DNA from 2 places in the Paenibacillus sp. FSL P4-0184 genome. Region 2 is predicted to be linked to the other one. Evidence: a T-box and tRNA genes for the amino acid it is inferred to sense, from the RefSeq annotation. Region 2 holds a T-box; the other holds one or more tRNA genes.
The links. The T-box of region 2 lies ahead of trpS (tryptophan--tRNA ligase). A T-box ahead of a tRNA ligase gene usually reads a tRNA of that ligase, here a tRNA-Trp.
Positions count from the first base shown of each region.

Region 1: it encodes a tRNA-Trp, which carries the amino acid that the T-box ahead of trpS (tryptophan--tRNA ligase) is inferred to sense. The anticodon was not compared.

Region 1 is NZ_JBBORN010000001.1:3,026,430-3,032,863, reverse strand. Features, by position in the region: gene MKY52_RS13325 (AraC family transcriptional regulator) at 1-750, shown strand; tRNA gene MKY52_RS13320 (tRNA-Leu) at 884-962, opposite strand; tRNA gene MKY52_RS13315 (tRNA-Cys) at 977-1,050, opposite strand; tRNA gene MKY52_RS13310 (tRNA-Gly) at 1,063-1,137, opposite strand; tRNA gene MKY52_RS13305 (tRNA-Gln) at 1,144-1,218, opposite strand; tRNA gene MKY52_RS13300 (tRNA-His) at 1,240-1,312, opposite strand; tRNA gene MKY52_RS13295 (tRNA-His) at 1,353-1,428, opposite strand; tRNA gene MKY52_RS13290 (tRNA-Trp) at 1,465-1,538, opposite strand; tRNA gene MKY52_RS13285 (tRNA-Tyr) at 1,547-1,632, opposite strand; tRNA gene MKY52_RS13280 (tRNA-Thr) at 1,638-1,713, opposite strand; tRNA gene MKY52_RS13275 (tRNA-Phe) at 1,734-1,809, opposite strand; tRNA gene MKY52_RS13270 (tRNA-Asp) at 1,817-1,894, opposite strand; tRNA gene MKY52_RS13265 (tRNA-Met) at 1,921-1,997, opposite strand; tRNA gene MKY52_RS13260 (tRNA-Val) at 2,015-2,090, opposite strand; tRNA gene MKY52_RS13255 (tRNA-Glu) at 2,146-2,220, opposite strand; tRNA gene MKY52_RS13250 (tRNA-Ser) at 2,238-2,330, opposite strand; tRNA gene MKY52_RS13245 (tRNA-Asn) at 2,334-2,409, opposite strand; rRNA gene MKY52_RS13240 (23S ribosomal RNA) at 2,470-5,398, opposite strand; rRNA gene MKY52_RS13235 (16S ribosomal RNA) at 5,660-6,434, opposite strand, start outside.
Region 2 is NZ_JBBORN010000001.1:3,161,231-3,167,664, reverse strand. Features, by position in the region: gene cyoE (heme o synthase) at 1-134, opposite strand, end outside; gene MKY52_RS13840 (metal-dependent hydrolase) at 376-1,377, shown strand; gene MKY52_RS13835 (hypothetical protein) at 1,486-1,674, shown strand; gene trpS (tryptophan--tRNA ligase) at 1,676-2,662, opposite strand; T-box leader at 2,724-2,963, opposite strand; gene MKY52_RS13825 (aldose 1-epimerase) at 3,098-4,072, shown strand; gene MKY52_RS13820 (alpha/beta-type small acid-soluble spore protein) at 4,275-4,505, shown strand; gene MKY52_RS13815 (O-methyltransferase) at 4,655-5,065, opposite strand; gene MKY52_RS13810 (M3 family oligoendopeptidase) at 5,492-6,434, opposite strand, start outside.

The DNA of each region.
Region 1 (6,434 bases), 130 kb from region 2:
ATGGATCGTGTTCTATATATTGTAAATGCAGCACATGAGGTTAATACCTATATTCCACCACACCAGCATGAATGTTATGAACTAGTCTATTATTTAAACGGATTAGGAACTACCAATGTAGGTTCGCGAAGTTATCATTTTCGTTCTTCTTCATTCGCGCTGATACCACCCAATCATAAACATGACGAGAATCATCGCGAGGATGCTACTATACTATTTGTAGGCTTCCATTCAAATCACCCAAATATGGAGAATTTGCAAGGCGTATATGAAGATGATAAAGAGCATACTGTTCTACAGATCTTACTTCGAATGAAAGCAGAGTTTACGCGCAAACAAGATGGATTCTCTGAACTATTGAACCTTCAAATGAGCGAAATCACTGTTCATCTGATACGGCTTCTTAGCGCCTCTGGGTTTCAATCACCAACGGAAGACAGAGTCCAATATGTTCTAAACTATATGAATGAGCATTACCGCCATAAGCTATCGGTCGCAACACTTTCTGAGATGTCTGGATACAGCTATGATCGTTTCCGCCATTTATTTAAAGAACGATTCGGTTCTTCACCTCTGCGCTATCTACTATTGAAACGTCTGGATTATGCAAAGTCTCTCTTGCAACATACCCAAATGCATATCTCTGAAGTATCAGCTGCTGCTGGGTTTGTGAATGACGCCCAATTCTGCAATATGTTTAAACGTGAAATTGGTCTCACCCCACGAGCATTCCGACTAAGCAGTCAATAAAAAAACACTCCACACAAAAAGGCCGTTGATTAGAGACGCCTCTAATTCAACGGCTTAAGAATAAAAGCTCAAAGACAAAGAAAAAAGGCTTGTAAAGTTGCTTATACAAGCGACTTTACAAACCTTTTTGATATACCGGCGAGAGGACTCGAACCTCCACGGTTTCCCTCTCGATTTTGAGTCGAGCGCGTCTGCCATTCCGCCACGCCGGCACATATGAAATTAATGGAGGCGCCACCCAGATTTGAACTGGGGATAAAGCTTTTGCAGAGCTTTGCCTTACCACTTGGCTATGGCGCCATGTGAAAACTTTGGAGCGGACGACGGGAATCGAACCCGCGACCCTCGCCTTGGCAAGGCGATGCTCTACCGCTGAGCCACGTCCGCATAAAATGGCTGGGGATATAGGATTTGAACCTATGCATGACGGAGTCAAAGTCCGTTGCCTTACCGCTTGGCTAATCCCCAATAACATTTTAAAATAAAAGGGGCGACTGATGGGTCTCGAACCCACGAATGCCGGAACCACAATCCGGTGCGTTAACCACTTCGCCACAATCGCCATATTAAACTAATATTGTTGCTGTCCTTCTTAAAGTAAATGGGGCGACCGATGGGACTTGAACCCACGAATGCCGGATCCACAAACCGGTGCGTTAACCCCTTCGCCACGACCGCCATATTAAACTTTAGAGAAAGACTTTAGATAAAGATTGGCAGGGGCAGCAGGAATTGAACCCACACCAACGGTTTTGGAGACCGTTGTTCTACCTTTAAACTATGCCCCTAAAAAAAATGGTGGGGGATGATGGATTCGAACCACCGAACACGTACGTGAGCAGATTTACAGTCTGATGCGTTTGGCCACTTCGCTAATCCCCCAAAGATGGTGCCGGCGAGAGGACTTGAACCCCCAACCTACTGATTACAAGTCAGTTGCTCTACCAATTGAGCTACACCGGCATATTAAGTTGTATACAACATGGTGGCTCGAGACGGATTCGAACCGCCGACACGAGGATTTTCAGTCCTCTGCTCTACCGACTGAGCTATCGAGCCAAGAAAATGGCGGAACCGACGAGATTCGAACTCGCGATCTCCTGCGTGACAGGCAGGCATGTTAGGCCAACTACACCACGGTTCCAAAAGATATAATTACTTGATGAAAATTGGTTGCGGGGGCAGGATTTGAACCTGCGGCCTTCGGGTTATGAGCCCGACGAGCTACCGGGCTGCTCCACCCCGCGTCGTTCTTAAATGAATATGGTGGAGGCTGAGGGGATCGAACCCCCGACCCTCTGCTTGTAAGGCAGATGCTCTCCCAGCTGAGCTAAGCCTCCGTAAACAACAATTGTTATTGTACCAAAGTCCACTATGTAAAATCAAGTGAAAATTTGGTGACCCGTATGGGATTCGAACCCATGTTACCTCCGTGAAAGGGAGGTGTCTTAACCCCTTGACCAACGGGCCATACTAAGTAAAATTTGTGGCGGAGAGAGAGGGATTCGAACCCTCGAGACGCTTGTGGCGCCTACACGATTTCCAATCGTGCTCCTTCGGCCAAACTCGGACACCTCTCCATATGGCTCCCCGAACAGGACTCGAACCTGTGACAACTCGATTAACAGTCGAGTGCTCTACCAACTGAGCTATCAGGGAATATTCATACCAGGCTTGATGCCTGAAAACTGAATCCGAATTGAATTTGCGTTCTAAGTATAGGATAAGCCCTCGACCGATTAGTATTGGTCAGCTCCATGCATTACTGCACTTCCACCTCCAACCTATCTACCTCGTCGTCTTCAAGGGGTCTTACTAATTGGGAAATCTCATCTTGAGGGGGGCTTCACGCTTAGATGCTTTCAGCGCTTATCCCGTCCGTACGTAGCTACCCAGCCATGCTTCTGGCGAAACAACTGGTGCACCAGCGGTACGTCCATCCCGGTCCTCTCGTACTAAGGACAGCTCCTCTCAAATTTCCTGCGCCCACGACAGATAGGGACCGAACTGTCTCACGACGTTCTGAACCCAGCTCGCGTACCGCTTTAATGGGCGAACAGCCCAACCCTTGGGACCTACTTCAGCCCCAGGATGCGATGAGCCGACATCGAGGTGCCAAACCTCCCCGTCGATGTGGACTCTTGGGGGAGATAAGCCTGTTATCCCCAGGGTAGCTTTTATCCGTTGAGCGATGGCCCTTCCATGCGGTACCACCGGATCACTAAGTCCGACTTTCGTCCCTGCTCGACTTGTAGGTCTCGCAGTCAAGCTCCCTTATGCCTTTGCACTCTTCGAATGATTTCCAACCATTCTGAGGGAACCTTGGAACGCCTCCGTTACTCTTTAGGAGGCGACCGCCCCAGTCAAACTGCCCGCCTGACACGGTCCCCGTACCCGATTAGGGTACTAGGTTAGAACCTAGATACGATCAGGGTGGTATCCCAACGGCGCCTCCACCGAAGCTTGCGCTCCGATTTCTACGGCTCCCACCTATCCTGTACAGATCGTACCCAAATTCAATATCAAGCTGCAGTAAAGCTCCATGGGGTCTTTCCGTCTTGTCGCGGGTAACCTGCATCTTCACAGGTATTAAAATTTCACCGGATCTCTCGTTGAGACAGCGCCCAAGTCGTTACGCCATTCGTGCGGGTCAGAATTTACCTGACAAGGAATTTCGCTACCTTAGGACCGTTATAGTTACGGCCGCCGTTTACTGGGGCTTCGGTTCATAGCTTCGGGTTACCCCTAACCACTCCCCTTAACCTTCCAGCACCGGGCAGGCGTCAGCCCGTATACTTCGCCTTGCGGCTTCGCACAGACCTGTGTTTTTGCTAAACAGTCGCTTGGGCCTTTTCACTGCGGCCCCCTCGTGCTATTCACACTACCGGGGCACCCCTTCTCCCGAAGTTACGGGGTCATTTTGCCGAGTTCCTTAACGAGAGTTCTTCCGCGCGCCTTAGAATTCTCTTCTCGCCTACCTGTGTCGGTTTGCGGTACGGGCACCTTCTCCTGGCTAGAGGCTTTTCTTGGCAGTGTGAGATCATGACCTTCGCTACTGTAATTTTCGCTCCCCATCACAGCCCAGCCTTAACGATGTGCGGATTTGCCTACACATCAGCCTCACTGCTTAGACGGACATATCCATCAGTCCGCGTCACTACCCTCCTGCGTCACCCCATCGCTCATAGCGGATTACGGTGGTACAGTAATTTCAAACTGTTGTCCTTCGACTACGCCTTTCGGCCTCGCCTTAGGTCCCGACTTACCCTGAGCGGACGAGCCTTCCTCAGGAAACCTTGGGCTTTCGGCGGATCAGATTCTCACTGATCTTTTCGTTACTCATACCGGCATTCTCACTTGTATGCTGTCCAGCGCTCCTTACGGTACACCTTCAACCCACATACAACGCTCCCCTACCCCAGATACATACGTATCTAGCCATAGCTTCGGTGGTGTGTTTAGCCCCGTTACATTTTCGGCGCAGAGTCACTCGACCAGTGAGCTATTACGCACTCTTTCAATGGTGGCTGCTTCTAAGCCAACATCCTGGTTGTCTGTGCAACTCCACATCCTTTCCCACTTAACACACACTTGGGGACCTTAGCTGATGGTCTGGGCTGTTTCCCTTTTGACAATGGATCTTAGCACTCACTGTCTGACTCCCGGCAATAAGTATATGGCATTCGGAGTTTGACTGAGCTTGGTAATCCTTGCGGACCCCGCACCCAATCAGTGCTCTACCTCCACTACTCTTATACCGAGGCTAGCCCTAAAGCTATTTCGGGGAGAACCAGCTATCTCCGAGTTCGATTGGAATTTCTCCGCTACCCCCACCTCATCCCCGCATTTTTCAACATGCGTGGGTTCGGGCCTCCAGTGCGTGTTACCGCACCTTCACCCTGGACAGGGGTAGATCACACGGTTTCGGGTCTACGTCCACATACTCAATCGCCCTATTCAGACTCGCTTTCGCTGCGGCTCCGTCTTCTCGACTTAACCTTGCATGTTAAACGTAACTCGCCGGTTCATTCTACAAAAGGCACGCCATCACCCATTAATAGGGCTCTGACTTTTTGTAAGCACACGGTTTCAGGTTCTATTTCACTCCCCTTCCGGGGTGCTTTTCACCTTTCCCTCACGGTACTGTTTCACTATCGGTCGCCAGGTAGTATTTAGCCTTAGCAGATGGTCCTGCTGGATTCATACGGGGTTTCACGTGCCCCGCACTACTCGGGATCCGTCTCGGAGAGAACACAGTTTAGGTTACAGGGCTTTTACCTCTATCGCGGGCCTTTCCAGACCTCTTCACCTACCATATTCCTTTGTAACTCCATGTGAGACGTCCCACAACCCCTAAGAGCAAGCTCTTAGGTTTAGGCTGTTCCGCGTTCGCTCGCCGCTACTGACGGAATCACTATTGTTTTCTCTTCCTCAGGGTACTTAGATGTTTCAGTTCCCCTGGTCTGCCTCTACATCTCCTATGTGTTCAGAGATGAGTAACTGCGAATTACCACAGCTGGGTTTCCCCATTCGGACACCCCCGGATCAAAGCTTGCTTACAGCTCCCCGAGGCAGTTTCGTTGTTCGCCACGTCCTTCGTCGGCTCCTGGCGCCTAGGCATCCTCCGTGTGCTCTTATTAGCTTAACCTTGATTTTTCCGCAGGAAAATATCATACAATGACATTCTCTTTGGAATCATCTCACTAATAACATTTACTTGTTTGCACAAGTTGCTAAAAGATGTTCTAAAACGCAAATTCGTTTCGGTATCCAGTTTTCAAGGATCAAGTCTTACTGAGAGCTTAAACTCTCAAAACTGAGCAACGAGTGAGTAACAGGCCTAAACCTGAGATTTGGAAGTTTAACTTCCGATTTGAATGTCTTCATTGCAGAAGACGATTCTCCATAGAAAGGAGGTGATCCAGCCGCACCTTCCGATACGGCTACCTTGTTACGACTTCACCCCAATCATCTACCCCACCTTCGGCGGCTGGCTCCCTTGCGGGTTACCCCACCGACTTCGGGTGTTGTAAACTCTCGTGGTGTGACGGGCGGTGTGTACAAGACCCGGGAACGTATTCACCGCGGCATGCTGATCCGCGATTACTAGCAATTCCGACTTCATGCAGGCGAGTTGCAGCCTGCAATCCGAACTGAGACCGGCTTTGATGGGATTGGCTTCACCTCGCGGCTTCGCTTCCCGTTGTACCGGCCATTGTAGTACGTGTGTAGCCCAGGTCATAAGGGGCATGATGATTTGACGTCATCCCCACCTTCCTCCGGTTTGTCACCGGCAGTCACTCTAGAGTGCCCAGCCTTACCTGCTGGCAACTAAAGTTAAGGGTTGCGCTCGTTGCGGGACTTAACCCAACATCTCACGACACGAGCTGACGACAACCATGCACCACCTGTCTCCTCTGTCCCGAAGGCCGCCACTATCTCTAGTGGATTCAGAGGGATGTCAAGACCTGGTAAGGTTCTTCGCGTTGCTTCGAATTAAACCACATACTCCACTGCTTGTGCGGGTCCCCGTCAATTCCTTTGAGTTTCAGTCTTGCGACCGTACTCCCCAGGCGGAGTGCTTACTGTGTTAACTTCGGCACCAAGGGTATCGAAACCCCTAACACCTAGCACTCATCGTTTACGGCGTGGACTACCAGGGTATCTAATCCTGTTTGCTCCCC
Region 2 (6,434 bases):
GCAATAAGGTTAGATCGGATAATACCGGGTTTTGTTACTGCAATGAAATCACGCCAGCTAGCACCTTCCGGTGGCGATTTTGCAGACATGGCTGCAGAGTCGGAAGAAGCTTGAAATGTTATATGATTGTCCACACCTAATGATCCTCCTTCTAAACGAACATGTAACGTTCTAACCGAAGTTTTTTAACTTCGCTGTTAACTTTATCATAACAAACCCGTGAAGACTTTGACAGTCATGGAACAGTAAGTTCATGAATTCGACAATTACGTGACAATATTTATTTTGTATTTATTTCAATCCCCTTAATAACCAGAGCTGTATTTGGGTAATTATTAAATAGAGAACTTCCGAACAACAAAGGAGAACTGACCAATGGATACTGCTACACATTTAGTTATGGGCCTAGGCTTAGCCGGGCTTTCCTTCGTTGATCCCATCGTTGCTTCTGATCCGAAACTGGCCGGGGCTGTTATGCTGGCAACAGTGCTCGCCTCTCAGGCTCCTGATGCCGATACTGCGCTACGACTGAAGGACAATGCAATGTATATTCGAAATCACCGAGGAATCACACATTCCCTACCCTTTCTAATTCTGTGGCCTGCGCTGATTTCCTTCGTGTTAGGCCCCTTATTTGGTTTTACTGATTTACAAGCTCTAAGCCATATTGCGCTCTGGAGCTTCATTGGTGTAGGTGTTCACGTATTTTCTGATCTATTTAATACCTATGGCACTCAGGCTGCACGTCCATTCACGGAGAAATGGATTGCATGGAACATCATCCACATTTTTGATCCATTTATATTTGGTAGCCATATCGCAGCCATCCTTCTCTGGATCACCGGGATCATTCCACCGCAACCTTTATTTATTACACTGTATGCATGTACTATTCTTTATTATATTTGGAGAACCGTCGTTCACGCACGTCTCACGCGTAATATTAAGCTTAAGGATTTACATCATAGTGCCGGCGAACGTTATATTGTAATCCCTACAATTTCACTAAAGCGCTGGAACGTAGTCAAGGTGAAAAAAGATGGCAGCTATGATGTTGGGCAGTTAGTCAATAACCGACTGGAATGGTTCAAACATGCTGTATGCTCGACTCATCCTGCTGTGGAGATTTCCAAGTCGCACCCTGATATTCAGTCCTTTCTATACTTCACCTCTTATGCAGTAGCCGAAGTCGAGGAACTCCCTTCAGGATATATGGTGCGCTGGGGGGACGTACGTTATTTACATCGCAAACAATACCCGTTTGTGGCTGTATTAGTGATGGACAATCAATATCGACCTTTAAATACTTATGTAGGTTGGCTTAGCAGCGAGAAGCTCGACAAACGATTTTCCATTGACCCTGGTTCTTTACGATGAAACTGTAGACTTACGCAGAGATCTATTCTATAATCACAAAAAATCCCGGAGTATGATAATAATACTCCGGGATTCATTTTAGCAGACATAGAAAGGAAGGCTCTCTTAATGGGTAAAGGACTTTCACTTTGGTTCGCTTGTTCTTCTATTCTTATTCTTACTGCCGCTTCAATCGCGATCAGTTATAGCTTTTGGTTGGCACTTCTGCTCGGGTTTCTCTGTGTCATGAATATTGGCTGGGGATTTATCCTCAAGGCCAAGATCAGACGCAAACAGGAAAGCCTAAGCGCTGATTAGATTAACGAGCTGGCAGAAATCCCATCCGCTCTTTAACTCCATTCAACGTCTCAGTTGCAACAATACGTGCACGACCAGCACCTTCAGCAAGAATATCTGTAATCGCACCCGAGCTACGAATTTCATTATATCTTTGTTGTAAAGGCTCAAGCGTAGATACAACCACTTCAGCAAGATCTTTCTTAAAGCCGCCATACATTTGCCCTTCATAACGATCGGCAATTTGCTGGAGTGTCATTCCAGAACATTCGGAATAAATACTCATCAAATTACTGATCTCTGGCTTATTAGCTGGATCAAAAATTACTTCACGTCCTGAATCAGTCGTTGCACGGCTGATTTTTTTACGGATCACGTCCGGTGAATCCAACAGAGCAATGTAGCTGCCAGCGTTAGGGTTGCTCTTGCTCATTTTTTTGGTACCATCATCCAGAGACATAATACGAGCACCCACCTCTGGAATGTACGGCTCCGGAATGGTAAAGAATTCGCCAAAACGATTATTGAAGCGGCCAGCTAAATCACGAGTCAGCTCCAAATGTTGCTTCTGATCTTCTCCGACCGGCACAAGATCTGCGTTATAAACAAGAATATCTGCTGCCATCAAGGAAGGATAGACGAATAAACCAGCGCCAACAGAATCTTTACCTGATGATTTATCTTTAAACTGGGTCATACGCTCCAACTCGCCCATTGCTGTAAGTGTCGTCATGATCCAGCCCAGTTCAGCGTGTTGTGGCACATGCGACTGCATATAGACATTAGAACGTGCAGGATCAATTCCTGCTGCAATAAAGAGGGCCGCTACGGACTCTGACTGCTCACGAAGTGCCGCAGGATCTTGTGCTACAGTGATTGCATGCATATCGACAACCATAAAGAAACATTGATGATCATCTTGCAGCTTCACAAAATTTTTCAGTGCTCCAATGTAGTTCCCCAGTGTAAGTGAACCGCTTGGCTGAATGCCTGACATTACTTTTTTCATAATATAGACCTCCGTTTGATGTCATTTCTAAGTTTCCGAGAACGCAAAAAAAGCCTCATCCGCAAGGGACGTGAGACCGTGGTGCCACCCTTATTCGCTGCTTAATCTTGTTTAGACAAGAAAAAAACAGCCTTAGTCTTCCGTTAACGGGGAAGATCCGGCCGGTCTACTAGGGCATCTAGCTCCCGTTCAAGCTCGGCGCTCAGGGGTCCATTCATCAGGTTTGTCCTACCGGTTCGCATCAACCACCGGCTTTCTGAAGGTGCAATGCCTGCCTACTTGTCCCCGTCATCACATTATCATCATGAATTAATGCCTTCATCATAGAACCATAAAGAGAAGTTGTCAAATCACTTAACCACTACCGTATAAATCTGTTATGATAAGGTTATCCATGTTCTATTCGATTACAGTTACGATAAAGGAGCATATCTCATGAAACAGGTGACCAAAGGGCAGTGGGGCGGTTATGATACTTATATTTTGCACAGCCGTGAACTGGAAGTCACGCTTTTGCCGCGACTAGGAAATAACGTGATTTCATTGTTTGATGTCAAGAAACAACGGGAAATTCTACGGCGGCCTGATGAAAGCGATCAAGCTTTCTTTATGCAAAAACCTTACCATTTTGGCATGCCGCTATTAATTCCACCCGGAAGAATTCGTAAGGGCCAATTTCAATTCGAGGGTACAAGTTATCAATTTGACCAGAATACCGCTAATGACAATCATATTCATGGTCTACACCGAACTCAGGCCTGGTGTGTCAGCGATATTGAAGAAGATGAGGATGGTTGCGCGGTCACTACTGAATTCCGAACGGAAGATGATCCACACTGGATGGAGCAATTCCCTATCCCACTTAAATTCGAAATGACGTTTAGGCTTCAGGAAGCCCGATTTACCCAAACTTTAAAGGTTACAAATCTTGGAGATCATCGAATTCCTTTTGGGATCGGTTATCACACCTGGTTTATGATTGATGGAGAACCTGAGCGCTGGAATCTTAAGCTCCCAGTAAATAGTATTTATGAACTGAACGATGAATTGCTCCCTAGCGGCAATCTGATTCCACTTGGTGATCTGGAAGCCTTGAACACCGGAATGAACATGCAGGGAACTAATTTTGATACTGCTCTACGTATTGGAGAAAAACAGCCTGTAGAAGCCTTATTATTACGCGATGATGGTTATGGCCTTCGTTATACTGCTGACGAAAATCTATTCCGTCACTGGGTGTTATATACCAAAGGACCGGCGGATCAATTTCTGTGCATTGAGCCCTATACATGGCTCGCGAATGCACCGAATGTATCCGAGGATGCTTCCTTCACAGGTCTTTTAACGGTAGAACCCGGTCAGAGTCAGAATCTATCCACCGTGCTGGAAATGATCTATCCTGAGATTTAAAGCAGATATACATTATATCGGTCTTGCCTTGCGATTACGTAAGGGAAGACCGATTTTTTTGTGTAATCCCTAGCAATAAAGGATTTCTATCCTCACTTTTATTTCACTAATAATTACCATCCTTAAAACCTTTCGAAGTGATGCATGAATTAACCTCTTAGCGCTCATACTATCTTCACAACGGGCGAAGGAGGTGACACACATGGGTCAAGCAGGTCAAGGTCGTAGCAGCCGTTCCAATAACCTGGTCGTTCCTCAAGCAACTGCGGCATTGCAACAGTTGAAATATGAAGCAGCACAGGAGCTTGGAGTAACGATCCCAGCTGACGGTTATTACGGGAACTACACTTCTCGCGAAACTGGTTCTCTGGGCGGTTACATCACTAAACGTCTAGTACAACTGGCAGAACAACAACTGTCTGGTCGTCAGTAACAACGTTATCTTAAGTGTTTTATCCGGCTAGGGCGATATCAAGCATAAAGCCTAAAACCGAGTAGCTTTTGAGCCCTCTCACACTTCTTTCTGAAGCTGTGGGAGGGTTTTTGATTTTCACAATTATTGAAATTTTATGTAAACAACGCTTAACCAAAAAACTGTTCGGAACTTTCAGCAAAGGCATTACGAGGCGATCGAATCATTAGATTCGCCATATTATAATTGGACTCCAATGTAGCATCTACAATCACCATTCCCTGTCTAATGGCGAATTCATAAGAAATCTCACCATGCGTCCAACGCCGCTTGTATTTCAGGCTTTCCAGCGCCATTAGTCGAAAAGAAGACTGTTGTCCATCTGTCATCCCTTCTTTTGCATCAGTGAATCCCCCGCTTCGCCCAGAAAGAGGATTATGTCGTATCCCGAATTTTCCGATCATGTTATTTCGTATTTGCACAAAAACCGTACCAGAAGTTAATCCCGATAATTCTTCCTGCAGCTCCTTAAACACCATATCCATCTGTCTCGCTAATGATAGTTGTTCCGTCTTAAGCATTACTTCTCCTCCTAAAAGTTTTGTGAGCATAGCTTCATTCGAGTTCACATCGTACAAAACTTGCTTCGAAAGCATTCACTTCGTTTTGTGAGCATAGCTTGATTTGAGTGCACTTCGCAGAACTGACTTCGTAAGCGCTTGCTTATTTTTGTGAGTTCAGCCAAGTGGTACTCTAGCGTGCCTTATATAAGGCTTAAGACTCATTATAGGTTACTAACAAATGGCAAACAACATTATTCGGCAAAATTGGGTTATTATCCCTATAGATGCGCGAAATCCATAGATTAATCGCATATTTATTTTTATAAATCGTGATTTTTCGACATTTTATCATTAAAAAAAGTCCCTGTATCAGGGACTTTTGCGTGTTCATGCTGAAAAATCGTTGTTTTTTCTACCGCTAAATTTGTCTTAGTTTAGACTTTTTCAAACTAATTGCTCCGTCATCTCCAAGAACTCATTAATGTCAGCTACAATCAGATCTGTAGCGCCTTGCCAGAAGTCCGGCTTCGTAAGATCCACACCCAGATGCTTAAGTACCAAATCCTCTAAAGTCATCACACCAGTATCTTGCAACAAGCTATCGTATTTGTCTGCAAAGGACGCTCCTTCTTGCAGAGCCAGTCGATACAAGCCTGTGCTGAACATGTAGCCAACGGTGTAAGGGAAGTTATAGAACGGCACATCTGTGATATAAAAATGCAGTTTAGAAGCCCAGAAATGAGGATGGTATTCCGAAAGCACCCCACAGAAGGCTTCCTTCTGTGCTTCCACCATCAATTCAGACAGCTCCTCAGCATTTACAAGGCCTTCCTTACGTTTCTCATAAAAACGAGTCTCGAATAAGAACCGAGCGTGAATGTTCATAAAGAAAGCTACGCTGTTTTGAATTTTCGTTTCAAGCAACGCCAGTTTCTCTTCAGCGTTGCCAGCGGCTTTAACCTGAGCGTCAGATACAATGACCTCTGCGAAGGTTGAAGCAGTCTCTGCAACGTTCATAGCGTAGTTCTGATTAAATACAGGTTGATCATCCAGCAAGTAAGAATGATAAGCATGTCCCAGCTCATGTGCCAAGGTTGAAACATTGGAAGTTGTACCGCTATAAGTCATGAAAATCCGCGATTCCTTACTCTCAGGGAAGGATGTACAGAAACCTCCAGGACGTTTTCCCGGACGATCCTCAACCTCAATCCAGTTATTATCAAAAGCACGCTCTGCAAACTCTGCCATCTTCGGACTAAACTTGCGGAACTGGGTAACGATATCTTTAGCGGCCTGATCATATGGGATTTTACCTGAAGATTTACCCACTGGCGCTTCGACATCTACCCAGGAAAGAGCATCCAGTCCAAGCAGCTTAGCTTTACGC